DNA from 3 places in the Streptomyces sp. WMMC500 genome. Region 3 is predicted to be linked to each of the others. Evidence: riboswitches for the same ligand, from Rfam matches in the RefSeq annotation. Region 3 holds a riboswitch; each other region holds the start of a gene.
The links. A riboswitch is a leader RNA that binds a small molecule or an ion and turns the genes downstream of it on or off. The one in region 3 is predicted to bind cyclic di-AMP.

Region 1: another riboswitch for cyclic di-AMP. It lies ahead of O7599_RS34180 (LysM peptidoglycan-binding domain-containing protein); the one in region 3 lies ahead of O7599_RS25590 (transglycosylase family protein).
Region 2: another riboswitch for cyclic di-AMP. It lies ahead of O7599_RS12910 (M23 family metallopeptidase); the one in region 3 lies ahead of O7599_RS25590 (transglycosylase family protein).

What each region holds. Positions count from the first base shown of each region.
Region 1 covers NZ_CP114905.1:7,910,512-7,915,475, reverse strand. The annotation lists gene O7599_RS34195 (helix-turn-helix transcriptional regulator) at 1-768, shown strand, start outside; gene O7599_RS34190 (DUF397 domain-containing protein) at 769-1,017, shown strand; gene O7599_RS34185 (hypothetical protein) at 1,348-2,004, shown strand; cyclic di-AMP (ydaO/yuaA leader) riboswitch at 2,108-2,283, shown strand; gene O7599_RS34180 (LysM peptidoglycan-binding domain-containing protein) at 2,290-3,183, shown strand; gene O7599_RS34175 (FCD domain-containing protein) at 3,294-4,100, opposite strand; gene O7599_RS34170 (SDR family oxidoreductase) at 4,172-4,963, opposite strand.
Region 2 covers NZ_CP114905.1:3,122,873-3,127,836, reverse strand. The annotation lists gene O7599_RS12930 (hypothetical protein) at 1-295, opposite strand, end outside; partial or broken gene O7599_RS12925 (IS5/IS1182 family transposase) at 466-856, shown strand; gene O7599_RS12920 (hypothetical protein) at 999-1,208, shown strand; gene O7599_RS12915 (DUF6228 family protein) at 1,218-1,658, shown strand; gene O7599_RS12910 (M23 family metallopeptidase) at 1,949-2,737, opposite strand; cyclic di-AMP (ydaO/yuaA leader) riboswitch at 2,746-2,909, opposite strand; gene O7599_RS12905 (SDR family oxidoreductase) at 3,234-4,811, shown strand; gene O7599_RS12900 (response regulator transcription factor) at 4,824-4,964, opposite strand, start outside.
Region 3 covers NZ_CP114905.1:5,918,204-5,923,167, forward strand. The annotation lists gene O7599_RS25575 (5-(carboxyamino)imidazole ribonucleotide synthase) at 1-123, shown strand, start outside; gene purE (5-(carboxyamino)imidazole ribonucleotide mutase) at 131-646, shown strand; gene O7599_RS25585 (dipeptidase) at 864-2,075, shown strand; cyclic di-AMP (ydaO/yuaA leader) riboswitch at 2,312-2,504, shown strand; gene O7599_RS25590 (transglycosylase family protein) at 2,508-3,719, shown strand; gene O7599_RS25595 (UDP-glucose/GDP-mannose dehydrogenase family protein) at 3,818-4,964, opposite strand, start outside.

The DNA of each region.
Region 1 (4,964 bases), 2.0 Mb from region 3:
GAGGCTGCCCGGACCCTGCGCGTCGCCCCCGCCACCGTGCGCCGGATGGAGACCGCCGAGGTCGCGCTGAAGATCCCGTACGTGCAGATGCTGCTGCAGGCGTACGGCATCGCCCAGGAGGAGGTCGACGCCTTCGTCGCGCTGGCCGAGGAGGCGAACGAGCCCGGCTGGTGGCAGCGGTTCCACGACATCCTGCCCGACTGGTTCAGCATGTACGTGAGCCTGGAGGGCGCGGCGTCGCTCATCAGGTCGTACGAGCCGCAGTTCGTGCCCGGCCTGCTGCAGACCGAGGACTACGCGCGGCACGTGCTGAAGGTCGGCTCCCTCGGCCGGATCGGCCCCGCCGAGATCGAGCGGCACGTCGCGCTGCGCATGGAGCGCCAGGAACTGCTCACCCGCGAGCACGCGCCGCGGTTCTGGGCGATCGTCGATGAAACGGTCCTGCGCCGCCCGGTGGGCAGCGGCGCGGTGATGCGCGCGCAGGTCGACCGGCTCCTCGACCTCTCCTCGCTGCCCAACGTCACGTTCCAGATGGCGGAGTTCCGCACCGGACACCACCCGGGCACGTACAGCCCCTTCGTCCTCTTCCGGTTCGCCATGCCGGAGCTGCCGGACATGATCTACACCGAGTACCTCACCGGCGCCGTCTACCTCGACGGCCGGCACGAGGTGGCCACACACCTCGCCGCCCTGGACCACATGGCGGCCCAGGCGGCGACGGCACAACGCACGAAGGACGTCCTCCGGGACTTCCGCAAGGAGCTGTGAATGGAACGCATTTACAACGGCATGCCGGCCGCCGATCTCGGCACCGAAGGCTGGCACAAGCCGTGGAGCGGCGGCAACGGCGGCAACTGCGTCGAGGCCATGAAGCTACGGGACGGCCGGATAGCGGTCCGGCACTCGGCCCACCCCGACGGTCCCGCCCTGATCTACACCCCCGGTGAGATGGACGCGTTCATCGAGGGCGCCAAGGCGGGCGAAGCCGACTTCCTGCTCTCGCGGAGCCCCGCGTGACCGCGCCCGGCGCCGTGCCCGCGCACCGCCCGCGGCGCCGCCCGGTCCACTCGCCGTCCGCACCGGACGGCGAGTCCATCCCGGCGAACGGGGGAGTGGCCCGCATGCGCTGACGTGGGCCGCCGGCCGGGAGTACAGAGAGGGAGGGGACACCCCGGGGGGGTCCCCTCCCTCGGTGTTCACGGGTCCGGTGCCCAACCCCGCGCGGTGGCGCGGCACATGAAATTTCAAAAATCATGAACCGTGGGTGTACGAACCGCTGCCTTCCGCGACGTAGAGGCGTACGGTATGCCCCCGATGGCCCTCGTCAGCCACTCGGGGAGGCCCGCGATGAGCCCATCTCCACCCGCGCCCTCCGGCGCCGTCCCGGCCGCCGCCCGGCGGGCGGTCCGCGTCGGGGTACTGCTCCCCCGGCTGCCGGAGGAGCCCGGCGCCTGGTTCGCGGAGTGCGCGGCGTACGACTCCGCGGGCGCCGACGCGCTGTGGCTGGACGGCGGTCCGGACCCGGCGCACGACGTGCTGGCGCTCGCCGCCGCCCTGGCCACCGCCACGAGCCGGGCGAAGCTCGTCGTCGCCCTGCCCGACACCGTCCCGCAGGCCGCCCTGCTGGCCCGGGCCCTGGCCACCGTCGTGCTGCTCAGCGCCGGCAGGCTCGCGCTCGCCGCGGACTCGCGGCGGTGCGCCGAACTCGTCGCCGTCGCCCCCAAGGTGCCCGCCTTCCGCCGGCTCGCGCCCGCCGGTCCCGGCTACGAGGAACCGGGCGCCGGGCGCTGGACCCCGGTGGCGGCGCCCGCCGGTCCTGACGCCTGGCGGGCCGCCCTCGCCGGCGCCGCGGAGCGCGGGGTGCACGGTCTCGTCGTACCGGCGGGACAGCCGCTGTTGGAGGCGCTGCGCCGCGGACCGGGTGCCGAACGTCACACCCGCCCCAGCCGCCCCGCGCGTGCGCGCGTCACCACGGAGCGTCAGACTACGCGTGGATCCTCGTGATCCGCTTGTGATCTGCCGTTCGATCTCCTAGTGTCCCAGACGTTCGCAGACGCGAGCACCGCGCTCCGGTACGCCGAATCCTGCCCGTCGGAGCCCGGAACCGTCGTCCCCACAGCCGTTCGGGCAGGAGCGGGGGAACCACTTCTCCGTCGGCCGGAGGCACGGTGGCAGGACCGCACCGGACTCCCCGACTCGGGGTGAAGCCGCACCGCACGACGCGGCCGGGCAACTCCAGCCCGAACCCGACAGCTCACCTCGCAGGCGTCGGAGAAAGAGCGAGCCACCATGGCCGGAACCGGCACCCGGCGCGCGCCCAAGTCGCGCTCCACCCGCCGCTATGCCGCCGCCGCGGGGGTGGGCATAGCCCTGCCCGTCGTCGGCAGCCTCGCGGCGACCGCCGCGCACGCCTATACGGTCGAGAAGGGCGACACCCTCTCGGAGATCGCCGAGGACAACGGATTCGGGGCCGACTGGCAGCGGCTGTACGAGGCCAACAAGGCGGCCGTCGGCGACAACCCGCACCTGATCCTGCCGGGCCAGGAGCTGGACCTCGACGGGAAGAAGCAGGCCGAGAGCAAGCCCACCGACGCCGAACAGAGCGCTGCCACCACCGAGAAGAAGCAGCAGCGCTACGTCGGGCACACCGTCGCCGCCGGCGAGACGCTCTCCAAGATCGCCGCGAAGTACGACGTGCCCGGCGGCTGGCAGCGCGTGTACGTCGACAACAAGAAGGCCATCGGCGACAACCCGGCCGCGCTCAAGGTCGGCACGGAACTGCGCGTCGACACCGAGGGCGGCAAGGTCAGCGAGGCCGTCGACCCGAACGGCGCGTCGTCCTCCGGGAGTTCCGGCGGTGCCACCGAGGCGTCGCAGGCGAGCGTCCCGACCACCGAGTCCGGCATCCAGGCCGCGGCGCGGGAGATCGTGCCCGCGGACCAGTTCACCTGCTTCAGCAACATCGTGGAGCGGGAGAGCGGCTGGGACCACACCGCGACCAACCCCAGCTCCGGCGCGTACGGCCTGATGCAGGCGCTGCCCGGCGACAAGATGGCCTCGGCCGGCGCCGACTGGCGCACCAACCCGGTCACCCAGCTCAAGTGGGGCCTGGACTACATGAACGAGCGCTACGGCAGCCCGTGCGGCGCCTGGGAGTTCTGGCAGGCCAACAACTGGTACTGATGCCGAGGGCTCCGGGCCCGCGGTGAGTCTCCCGCCGCCCCGTCGCGCGGATCGTCCGCGCGGCGGGGCGCGTTCGGTTACGGACCCCCCGCTCGGGTACGGCCCCAGGGCTACGTCCCGGCCGCCTGTTCCGTCGCCGGGGGCGGCGGCGCGGGCGCGGGCGGAGCCGCCCCGGACACCTCGGCCAGGTCCCGCGCCGCCTGCGCGAGGAGCCGGTGCATCGCCGACTCCGCGGCGTCCGGGTCCCCGGCCCGTATCGCCTCCAGCACGGCGCGGTGCCCCGGCACGGGATCCTGCGGATGGTGCCCGGGGCCGTGCACCAGGTGGTCGCGCGCGGCCAGTCCGCTCGCGATGACCAGATCCATGCGCTCCAGCAGCTCGTTGTGCGAGGCGGCGAGCAGGGCGCGGTGGAAGGCGAGGTCCGCCGCGACGGCCGCGGCGGAGGCGGTCGCGCCGTCCCGCGCCCCGGCCATCGCCGCGAGCGCCTCCTCCAGCGCCGACAGGTCGGCGGCGGTACGCCGCACGGCCGCCAGCCGGACCGCCGCCGGCTCGACGATGCCGCGCACCTCGTCCAGGTCGCGCAGCAGCGGGGCGGCGGCGGGGCGCGACCGCGCGGCATCGCCCTCGCCCTGCTGCCGGGCCGCGGACTCGAAGCGCCAGCGCAGCACGTCGGCGTCGAGGAGGTGCCAGTCGGAGCGCGGCCGGACGAACGTGCCGCGCTTCTGCCGCGCGTCGACCATGCCCTTGGCCGCCAGCACCTTCAGCGACTCGCGCAGCGCGGTGAGGCTCACGCCCAGTTCGGCCTGGAGGGCGGCGAGGTCGAGGGTGGCGCCCTCGGCGATCTCGCCGCCGAGGACGCGGTGCGCGAGGGTCTCCACCGTCTGTCCGTGCACCCCGCGGCGGGCGTAACCCGGCATGGCCGCTCGCTCCTCCCTGAATCCTGCTCGACTGCTCCCCCGCCGCCCGCGCCGCCCCGCGGCGCCCCGGCTCAGGCCGACGACTTTACGACGCTCCAGCCGCCGTCGACGACCAGGCTCGTGCCGGTGACGTACGACGCCTCCGGTGAGGCGAGGAAGGCGACCGCGGCGGCCACCTCCTCCGGCGCGCCCAGCCTGCCGGCGGCGGTCTGCGCGGCGCTGGCCCTGCGGTCCGCCTCGGGCACGCGGTCCCAGAGCCGGGTGAGCACCGGTCCCGGCAGCACGGTGTTCACCCGCACCGACGGGCCGTACTCGACGGCGAGTTGGCCGGCCAGCGAGAGCAGCCCGCCCTTGGCGGCGGCGTACGCGGGGTGGCCGGGGATGCCGTGCCGGGCGTGCACGGAGGAGACCAGCACCGCGGCACCGGGCCCGTCCGGCTGCGCGCGCAGGCCGGGCAGGCAGGCGCGGAAGCCGAGGAACGCGGCGGTCAGGCCCACGTCGACCTGACGCCGCCAGGAGGCGGGCGACGTCTCGTGCGCGGGGGCGACGTCGACGGCGACGGCGTTGGAGACCAGGACGCCGACGGGGCCGAAGCCCCCGGCCGCGGCAAGGATGCGCGCCCAGCCGTCCTCCCCGGCCACGTCCGCGGCGACGGCCGCGGCCGTGCCGCCGGCGGCGGTGATCTCCGCGGCGGCGGCCTCCGCCCGGTCGCCGTCGATGTCCGCGACGACGACGGCGGCGCCCTCGGCGGCGAGCCGGCGGGCGGTGGCCGCGCCGATGCCGGCGGCGGCGCCGGTGACGACCGCGGTGCGGCCGGCGAAGCGTGCGGTGTGCGGGGGTTGCGCGGCTCCGGCTGCTGTCACG
Region 2 (4,964 bases), 2.8 Mb from region 3:
AGCGGGGGAAGACCTCGCCCCAACGGGCGATCAGGCCGATTGCGGTGAACGCCAGAACCTCGGAGAGGATCGACAGGGAGGGGACATATATCCGCTCACCGAGGCTGATTCCGTCGTTGAGAACCGCCGGGAGTCGCCAAAGGCTCGAGGGTGAGACGACCAGCGGCACTGCGTAGGCGGTGAGCTGCAGCCGACGGGAGACACCGGCGACGGGCTCGTGGGCTGCCCGCCATGCCGACCGGAGCCGGCCGGCCCCAGCCGCAGCCGCGTCCTCGACGTGCAAGAGGGGCTGCATGTGACTCCTTGGTTTCGACAGGCTGGTGGCTGATCTCTCCAGCAAGGACGATCGCAGCGGTAGCCGCGCGACGAGTCACTCCGAGGACTGAACCACGCTCCACCGCCGGGCTGATGGGGGATGCGACCGTGGAGTGACGGCAGGGCGCGTCGAGCCCGGAGGCCGGGCCGCTGCGGGGAATCGTGTCGGATGTGCTGTGGGGTGCGGATCGAACCGCTGCTGCCACGGCGGGAGCGCCGATTTCGCCATCCAGGCCGTAGACCGATACGGGACCGGAAGGTGCTGTGCGGGATCCCCTCTGTGCTGTTCAGCGACATTCCCCGGGAACGTCTGCCGCGGGCTCCTCGCGGAGCTGAATGCTGCCGCACGATGGACTGGTCGCGGGCGGTGGTGGATAGCAGCCAAATTCGGCCCCTCAAAGGTGGAGCCACACCGGGCCGTCGCCGGTCGACCGGGGCCGGACCGGGGCCAAGCGCCACCCTGATCACCGACGGGCACGGCACCCCACTTGCGGTTGCCCTCATCGGCGGCCACCACAACGACGTCACCGAGCTGCTGCCACGGCAGCGGGGTCGCGGTGCTCGCGGCGGAGTACGCGGCGGTGCGCTGCTACACCGCCGCTTCCGGGGAGCGGACGGGAGGTTTGGCAGAAGCTCCATGCGGACCCGAAGAGGCTGGCGAAGTTCAAGGCGACTGCCGGGCAGTGCAGGAAGATCGCCACTCAGCACGGAAAGAAGTCGGTGACGATGGCGAAGACGCGCGCGTCGATCTCGTCCTGGGTGGTGGCGTCGGCGATGCGCTCGGTCTGGCGATCGGGGCGATGCCGTCGTGGTCCCAGGTGAGCGTGACCTCAGCGGCTACGTCCGATGCGGCCCAGCCGGCAGCACGACGGCTGCCGAACCCGGTCTTCTAACCTGATCGCGTGATCGACTACGACGATTCAGGCCGCCCCGTGGTCCAGGTGGGGGACTCCGGGCCGGCACGCCTGCTCCTCTCGGAGCCAACCCGGCGGTACGAGGACGAACTGACACTCGACTTCCTCATCAGGGCCCGCGGACCCTGGGGAAGTGTCGAGACCACGGTGGAGACCTGGGACGGCGACGGTCTCGACACCTTCCTCGCCTCACTTGCCGAGGACTTCCGGGGCTGGAAGGGAGCGCGCACGTGGCACTCCCTCTGCTACGACCTGACTCTCTCGGCGGAACACCACGCTGGTGGCCACGTCAGACTGACCTGGGGGATCCACGACCGGGCACCCTCGGAGGAATGGCAGTTCGAGACCACCACGGTGCACGCAGCGGGGGAGGGCATGCGCAACCTCACCGCCGAGATCAACACGTTCATCACGAGCGTCGCCGAGTAGCTGAACGATTCCGGATCGCCACGCACCCAACCACCTGAGATGACGACTTGTTCGGCGCTCTCCTCCTGCGCACCGCAGGACTGCACGGCCACGTGAGCAGTCACGACTTCGTCGCCGTGCCTGCCCGTGCGCGGCCCAACCGAACTGCTGGCCACGGCCAACTCGGCCCGTGGCCGTGCGCATCCGGGACCTGCAGCGCCGGGGGGTTCTGGGGCGGCTGGGACACTGCGGCTGATCGGCCGTGTGCCCCGGCCGGGGGTGGACGGGGCACACGGGGCGGGTGGTGGGGGTCAGGCGGGGTTCGAGACGGTCACGCCGTGGTTTTTCAGCCAGGCGACCGGGTCTTTCGCCGAGCCGTACTCCGGTGTCGTGCGGACCTCGAAGTGCAGGTGCGGGCCCGTGACGTTGCCGGTGGCGCCGGACTTGGCGATGGCCTCGCCCATGCCCGTGGTGGCGCCCACGGAGACGTCGATCTGGGAGAGGTGGGCGTAGTGGGTGTAGTCCTGGTCGCCGTGCTTGATGACGATCTGGTAGCCGAAGGACTCGTCCCAGCCGGCCTCGACGACGGTTCCCTTGGCCGCGGCCTTGACCGTCGTGCCCACGGGCACCGACCAGTCCTGGCCGGTGTGGCCGTTCTCCCAGTGCGCGCCGGACGCCTCGTAGCCCGCCGTCGGGGTGCTGCCGTCGACGGGCATGACGGCGGTCGGCTCGTCCGCGGCGGTGTCGGTGCCGTACGAGGCGTTGTCGGCGTCGGTGGCGGATCCGCCGGCTGAGCCGGCGGCGGGGCCGTCGAGGGAGAGTTCCATGCCGGGGGCGATCAGGTCCGGGTCGTCGCCGATGACGGATCTGTTGTTCTCGTACAGCGTCTTCCAGCCGCCGTCGACGTCCTGCTCCGCTGCTATGACGGAGAGGGTGTCGCCCGAGGCGACGATGTACGTGGTGTCTTCCCCGGCGAAGGCGGTGGACGCGCCGATGACGGGCAGCGCGAGGGTGGCGCCCGCCGCCGAGGCGCGGGTGGCGAGCTTGCGGGCGCCGCTGGGGGCGCGGCGCGCTCGGTGGCGGCCGTGAGGTGATGACATCTGACGGGCCTCTTTCTCCGGACGCCTGCGAGGTGAGCTGTCGGGTTCGGGCTGGAGATGCCCGGCCGCCGGCTTCGGCGGGCCTCACCCCGAGCCGTCCTGAGGGACGGCGTGGTCCGGCGGTGGCCGGACCCGTGGGTCCCCCGCTCCTGCCCGGCGGTGAGAGCTGATGGCAGGGCCCGCGGCGCCGGGGGCAGGATTCGGCGGTCCGGCGCGCAGCGGATGTTCGCCTCTCGAACGGGCAGCACGCTAGGGGGATCGTGTGTTCGATGACAAGGTTGTCGCGCGTTCTCGCGGAATAATTGACTCCGCGTCGCGGGGAGTTGACCTGGCGCAGCCGCCGGACCCGGGCAAGCGCTGATTTGCCCCCTCCGCTCTGACAAAGAGCACTGCGCGTCATGATCGGCCGACATGACTGGCTCCCATAGGAAGGCCCCGGGTCCCCCGGAAGACCCGTGCGGTCGCGCGGCACCCCGGCCGCCGTGACCATGGAGTGGTGTCGAGCCCTCGTCCTGACGGCCGTGAGCGTCAGCCTGCCCGGGCCCCGCTGACCTGCCTGGTCACCGGGGCGTCCGGGTACCTCGGCGGGCGTCTGGTGCCGGAGCTGCTGGAGGCCGGCCACCGCGTGCGGTGTCTGGCCCGTTCACCCGACAAGCTCCGCGACCACCCCTGGGCCGGCGAAGCCGAGGTCGTGCGCGGGGACGTCACGGACGAGGAGTCGACGGCGGCGGCGATGCGCGGGATCGACGTCGCGTACTACCTGGTGCACGCCCTCGGCTCCGGTGCCGGGTTCGAGGAGACCGACCGGCGCGCCGCGCATGTCTTCGCCCGGCAGGCGCACGCCGCGGGCGTGCGCCGGATCGTGTACCTCGGCGGGCTCACGCCCCGGGGCGTACCGGAGCGGGAGCTCTCCCCGCACCTGCGTTCCCGCGCCGAGGTCGGGCGGATCTTCCTGGACGGGCCCGTGCCCGCCACCGTGCTGCGGGCGGCCATCGTGATCGGTTCCGGGTCGGCCTCGTTCGAGATGCTGCGCTATCTGACCGAGCGGTTGCCGGTCATGGTCACCCCCAGATGGGTGCACACCCGCATCCAGCCCATCGGCGTCCGCGACGTGCTGCGCTATCTGGTCGGCTCCGCCACCATGCCGCGGGACGTGGACCGGGCCTTCGACATCGGCGGTCCCGACATCGTGAGCTACCGGCAGATGATGAGCAGGTACGCCGAGACGGCCGGGCTGCGGAAGCGGCTCGTCGTGCCGGTGCCGGTGCTCACGCCGGGGTTGTCCAGCCACTGGATCGGGCTCGTCACCCCCGTGCCCGCCGCCATCGCCCGGCCCCTCACGGAGTCGCTGCGCCACGAGGTCGTCTGCCAGGAGCACGACATCGCCCGGTACGTGCCCGACCTCCCCGGCCGGCCGCTGTCCTTCGACGAGGCGCTGGCCCTGGCGCTGCGCCGGGTGGGCGAAGCCCGCGTGCCCACCCGCTGGTCGTCCGCCGCCGTGCCCGGCGCCCCCAGCGACCCGCTGCCCACCGACCCCGACTGGGCGGGCGGCAGCCTGTACGAGGACGACCGGCAGCTTTCCGTCGGCGTGTCCCCGGAACGGCTGTGGAAGGTGATCGAGGGCATCGGCGGCGAGAACGGCTGGTACTCCTTCCCCCTCGCCTGGGCGGTCAGGGGCCGGCTCGACCGGTTCGCCGGCGGCGTCGGCCTGCGCCGCGGCCGGCGCGACGCCGAGCGGCTGCGGGTCGGCGACTCGCTGGACTTCTGGCGCGTCGAGGAGATCGAGCCCGGGCACCTGCTGCGGCTCCGGGCGGAGATGCGGATGCCGGGGCTGGCGTGGCTGGAGATGTACGCCGAGCAGGACGTCGACGGACGCACCCGCTACCGGCAGCGCGCGCTGTTCCACCCCCGCGGGCTACTCGGCCACGCCTACTGGTGGTCGGTGTTCCCGTTCCACAACATCGTCTTCGGCGGCATGGCCCGCAACATCACCCGGGCCGCGGGCGGTGCCCAGGGCGGTGACCCGAGCGGTGCCGCGGGCGCCCGGCCGGCCGCCGGGGCCCGGGCCCGGTGAGGCCCGTGCCACTCAGGTCACCAGCCCCTGGCGGTACGCGTAGACCACGGCCTGGACGCGGTCCCGCAGATCGAGTTTCGTGAGGATGCGGGACACGAACGTCTTCACCGTCTCGTGGCTGAGCTGCAGTTCCGCGGCGATCTCGCCGTTGGA
Region 3 (4,964 bases):
GGCAAGGACGTGAAGCCCGGCCGGAAGGTCGGCCACGTCAACACCTACGGCGACGACCTGGACGAGGTGCGCGAACGCGCCCGCCACGCCGCCGGCTACCTGCGGGGGACGATCACGGAATGAGTACCGTATGAGCGCGGGGAACGGCCCGCTGGTCGGCATCGTCATGGGCTCCGACTCCGACTGGCCGGTCATGGAGGCGGCGGCGCAGGCCCTCGCCGAGTTCGAGGTCCCGTACGAGGTCGACGTCGTCTCCGCGCACCGGATGCCGCGCGAGATGATCGCCTACGGCGAACAGGCCGCCGCCCGCGGCCTGCGCACCCTCATCGCCGGCGCCGGCGGCGCCGCCCACCTCCCGGGCATGCTCGCCTCCGTCACCCCCCTGCCGGTCATCGGCGTCCCGGTCCCCCTGAAGTACCTCGACGGCATGGACTCCCTGCTGTCCATCGTCCAGATGCCCGCGGGCGTCCCGGTCGCCGCGGTCTCCGTGGCCGGCGCCCGCAACGCGGGCCTGCTGGCCGCCCGCATCCTGGCCACCTCCGACGAGGACCTGCGCGGCCGGATGGCGACGTTCCAGGAACAGCTCAACGCCCAGGCCCAGGAGAAGGGCTCCCGCCTCCGCCGCAAGACGACCCGGGACGGCTGACCCGCCGGATCGGGCGGAGCGGTTCTCGTCTTCACGCCCACCGCCTGGAGCAACTTCCTCGCGGCCGTCGTGTCCGGGCAGCCGGCCGGTTCCTGACCGGTTTGCCGGCGCCAGGGGTCCATTCGTGGAGACCAGGGGTCCGACCTGGGCGCGGGAGTGTCGGTGCGCGCGGATAGCGTGGCCTCCTGACCGGCTATCCGCGCAGGGAGGACGACCCATGACCGGCGAACTGCTCGCGCGTGCGCGCGACGTGCTGCGTGCACACCCCGTCGTCGACGGGCACAACGACCTTCCCTGGGCCCTGCGCGAGCAGGTGACGTACGACATCGACCGGCGCGACATCGCCGTCGACCAGAGCGCCCGGCTGCACACCGACATCCCGCGGCTGCGGGCCGGCGGGGTGGGGGCGCAGTTCTGGTCGGTGTACGTGAGCACCGACCTGGCCGGGGACGCCGCCGTCAGCGCGTGTCTGGAGCAGATCGACGTGGTGCGGCAGCTCGTGGACCGCTACCCCGGTGACCTGCGGCTCGCGGTGACCGCCGACGAGGTGGAGGCGGCCCGGGCCGACGGGCGGATCGCCTCGCTGATGGGGGCCGAGGGCGGGCACTCCATCGCCAACTCGCTCGCCACCCTGCGCGCCCTGCGCCTGCTCGGCGTGCGCTATATGACGCTCACGCACAACGACAACACCGACTGGGCCGACTCCGCCACCGACGAGCCGCGGCACGGCGGGCTCACCGCCTTCGGCGAGGAGGTGGTGCGCGAGATGAACCGGATCGGCATGCTCGTCGACCTCTCCCACGTGGCCCCCGCCACCATGCGCGCCGCGCTGCGCGTCACCGAGGCGCCGGTCGTTTTCTCCCATTCGTCCGCGCGTGCCCTGTGTGACCACCCGCGCAACATTCCTAATGATGTGCTGGAAATGCTCCCGGCCAACGGCGGGCTCGCGATGGCCACGTTCGTGCCGAAGTTCGTCCTGCCCGCCGCCGTGGCGTGGACCGCGGAGGTGGACGAGCACATGAGCGCCCGCGGCCTGGACCCGTTCGGCGCGGACGACGAAGCGGTCCGCGTGCGCCGGGCGTTCGAGGAGGCGCACCCGCGCCCGCAGGCGACGGCGGCGACCGTGGCGGACCACCTGGATCATATGCGTGAAGTGGCAGGAATCGAACATATCGGTATCGGCGGCGACTTCGACGGTACGCCGTTCACCCCCGAGGACCTCGCCGACGTGGCCGGCTATCCGCACCTCGTCGCCGAGTTGCTGGACCGCCGGTGGTCGGAGGAAGACCTGGCCAGGCTGGTGTGGGGTAACGCGCTGCGGGTGCTGCGCGACGCCGAGGACGCGGCCCGCGAAGTGGCCGCGCGGCGGGGCCCGTCGGTCGCGACCATCGAGCAGCTCGATGGGCCGCGGGAGTCCTCAAGTGGCTGAAGTGACATATGTCACTCACAGAATTCTCATGTCATGAGGCAATGTGTCCGACTCCTCTGGTTTCGACAAGTCTCCACCGTCGAGGGGTAATTGAGCGGTGGCGCGTGAGGCGGAGGCGGACGGGATGATTCCGGTGTGACGTGGGGTACGGCCGTGACGATGCCTCACGGCTTGTTCTGTTTTCGGCGGTGTGTTTACGGTGCTCGCCGTGCTCGCGCCACCGAAGCGGGTACCTCGTCGCCGTAACGCCGAATCCTGTCGGCGGCGACGGGCAGGCACTTCAGCTTTCACGGCAGGAGCGGGGGACCCAGGTAAGTGCCGCACCGTGCGCCAGCGCGGGACGGCTTGGGGTGAAGCCATGCTCCGCATGGCCGGGCATCTCCAGCTCGAACCCGACAGCTCACCTCGCAGGCGTCGGAGAGGAGCATGGCCATGTCCGCACGCGGACGTCACCGTCGCCTGGGCCGGATAGCCCGGGGCAGCAGGGCCCTCGTCATCGCCGCCGGCGGCGCCGGCGTCGCCCTTCCGCTCATCGCCGGCGGCAACGCCCAGGCCGCCTCCGTCGACACCTGGGACCGCGTGGCCCAGTGCGAGAGCGGCGGCGACTGGAGCATCAGCACCGGTAACGGCTTCTACGGCGGTCTGCAGTTCGTGCAGAGCACCTGGGAGGGCTACGGCGGCACCCAGTACGCGCCGCGCGCCGACCAGGCCACCAAGGAGCAGCAGATCGAGATCGCCGAGAAGGTCCTCGCCTCGCAGGGCCCCGGCGCCTGGCCGGTCTGCTCCGGCCAGGCCGGCCTCACCCAGGGCGGCCCCGCCCCCGACCTCTCCACCGGCGGTGGCGAGGAGGCCGAGCAGGAGAGCGCGCCCGCGGCGCAGACCGAGTCCGAGCAGGCCGCGAAGGACGAGGCTCCGAAGCAGGAGCAGGCGCCGGAGAAGAAGTACGAGAAGGCCGGCAACTACACCGTCGTCTCCGGCGACACCCTGTGGGATATTGCTCGCAAGCACGGCATCGCGGGCGGCTGGCAGTCGATCTACGAGGGCAACAAGGACGTCATCGGCGACGACCCGGACCTGATCTTCCCGGGCCAGGAGTACGAGTTCGACGGCGGCGAAGAGGTCACGCTCGACGAGCCCGAGAACCCTCCGGCCCAGCAGTCCGCCGCGCAGCAGGACGAGCCGGCGGACGAGGCGCCGCAGCAGGAGGAGTCCGCCGAGGAGGCTACGGCGGGCGGCTTCTCCGCTCCGGTCGACGCCGCCGTGTCGACCCCGTACCGGGCCGCGGGCGGCTCCTGGTCCAGCGGTTACCACACCGGTGTCGACTTCTCCGCCGGCACCGGCACCCCGGTCAAGGCCGTCAGCTCCGGCACCGTCGTCAAGGCCGGCAACGGCGCCGACGGCGGCGCGTACGGCATCGCCGTCGTGATCCAGCACGACGACGGCCACTACAGCCAGTACGCCCACCTGTCGTCCGCCTCGGTGAGCGTGGGCCAGACCGTGGGCGCCGGCGAGCAGATCGGCCTGGTCGGCTCCACCGGCAACTCCACCGGGCCGCACCTGCACTTCGAGGTGCGCACCAGCCCGGACTACGGCTCCGACATCGACCCGGTCGCGTACCTGCGCGACAACGGCGTCACGGTCTGAGGGTCCCCCGTACGGCGCAGCCCCCCGTTTCCGGCGGAACGGGGGGCTTTGCCATGCGGTCTTCGACTCGGGTCCCCGGCCCGGCGCCTCCTCGCGGGCTACGCGGCCGGGCGGCCCATGGCGCGGAACGTCCAGCCCGCGGCGCGCCAGGGCGCCGGGTCGAGCGTGTTCCGGCCGTCGATCAGATGCGGCCGGGTGACGACCGTCGCCAGGTGCCCGGGGTCGAGGGCGCGGAACTCCGGCCACTCCGTGAGGTGCAGCACTATGTCGGCGCCGCGCAACGCCTCTTCCGCCGACTCGGCATAGCGCAGGGTGGGGAAGACGCTGCGGGCGTTCGCCATCCCCTTGGGGTCGTAGACGGTGACCTGGCCGCCCTGGAGGTGGATCTGCCCGGCGACGTTCAGGGCCGGGGAGTCGCGTACGTCGTCGGAGTCGGGCTTGAACGCGGCACCCAGGACGGCGATCCGGCGGCCCAGGAAGGAGCCGTCGCAGGCGTCGCGGGCGAGTTCGACCATGTGCGCGCGGCGGCGCATGTTGATCGAGTCGACCTCGCGGAGGAACGTCAGCGCCTGGTCCACGCCGAGTTCGCCGGCGCGGGCCATGAACGCGCGGATGTCCTTGGGCAGGCAGCCGCCGCCGAAGCCGATACCCGCGCGCAGGAACTTCCGGCCGATCCGCTCGTCGTAGCCGATGGCTTCCGCCAGCTTGACGACGTCGCCGCCCGCGGCCTCGCAGATCTCGGCCATGGCGTTGATGAACGAGATCTTCGTGGCGAGGAAGGCGTTGGCCGAGGTCTTCACCAGCTCGGCGGTCGGGTAGTCCGCGACCACGAACGGCGTGCCGGAGTCCAGCGGTGTCGCGTACACCTCGCGCAGCACCTTCTCCGCGCGGTCGCTCGCCACGCCGACGACGATGCGGTCCGGGCGCAGGGTGTCCTCGACGGCGAAGCCCTCGCGCAGGAACTCCGGGTTCCAGGCCAGCTCGGCCTGCTCCCCGGCGGGTGCCAGCTCGGCCAGCCGGCGGGCCAGCCGGGCGGCGGAGCCCACCGGCACCGTCGACTTGCCGACCACCAGGCAGGGGCGGTCGAGGCGCGGCGCGAGGGTGTCGATCGCGGCGTCGACGAAGCTCATGTCGCAGCCGTACTCGCCGTGCTTCTGCGGCGTGTTCACGCAGACGAAGTGCACGTCGCCGAACGCGGCCAGCTCGTCCCAGTCCGTGGTGAAGCGCAGCCGCCCCGACGCGCCC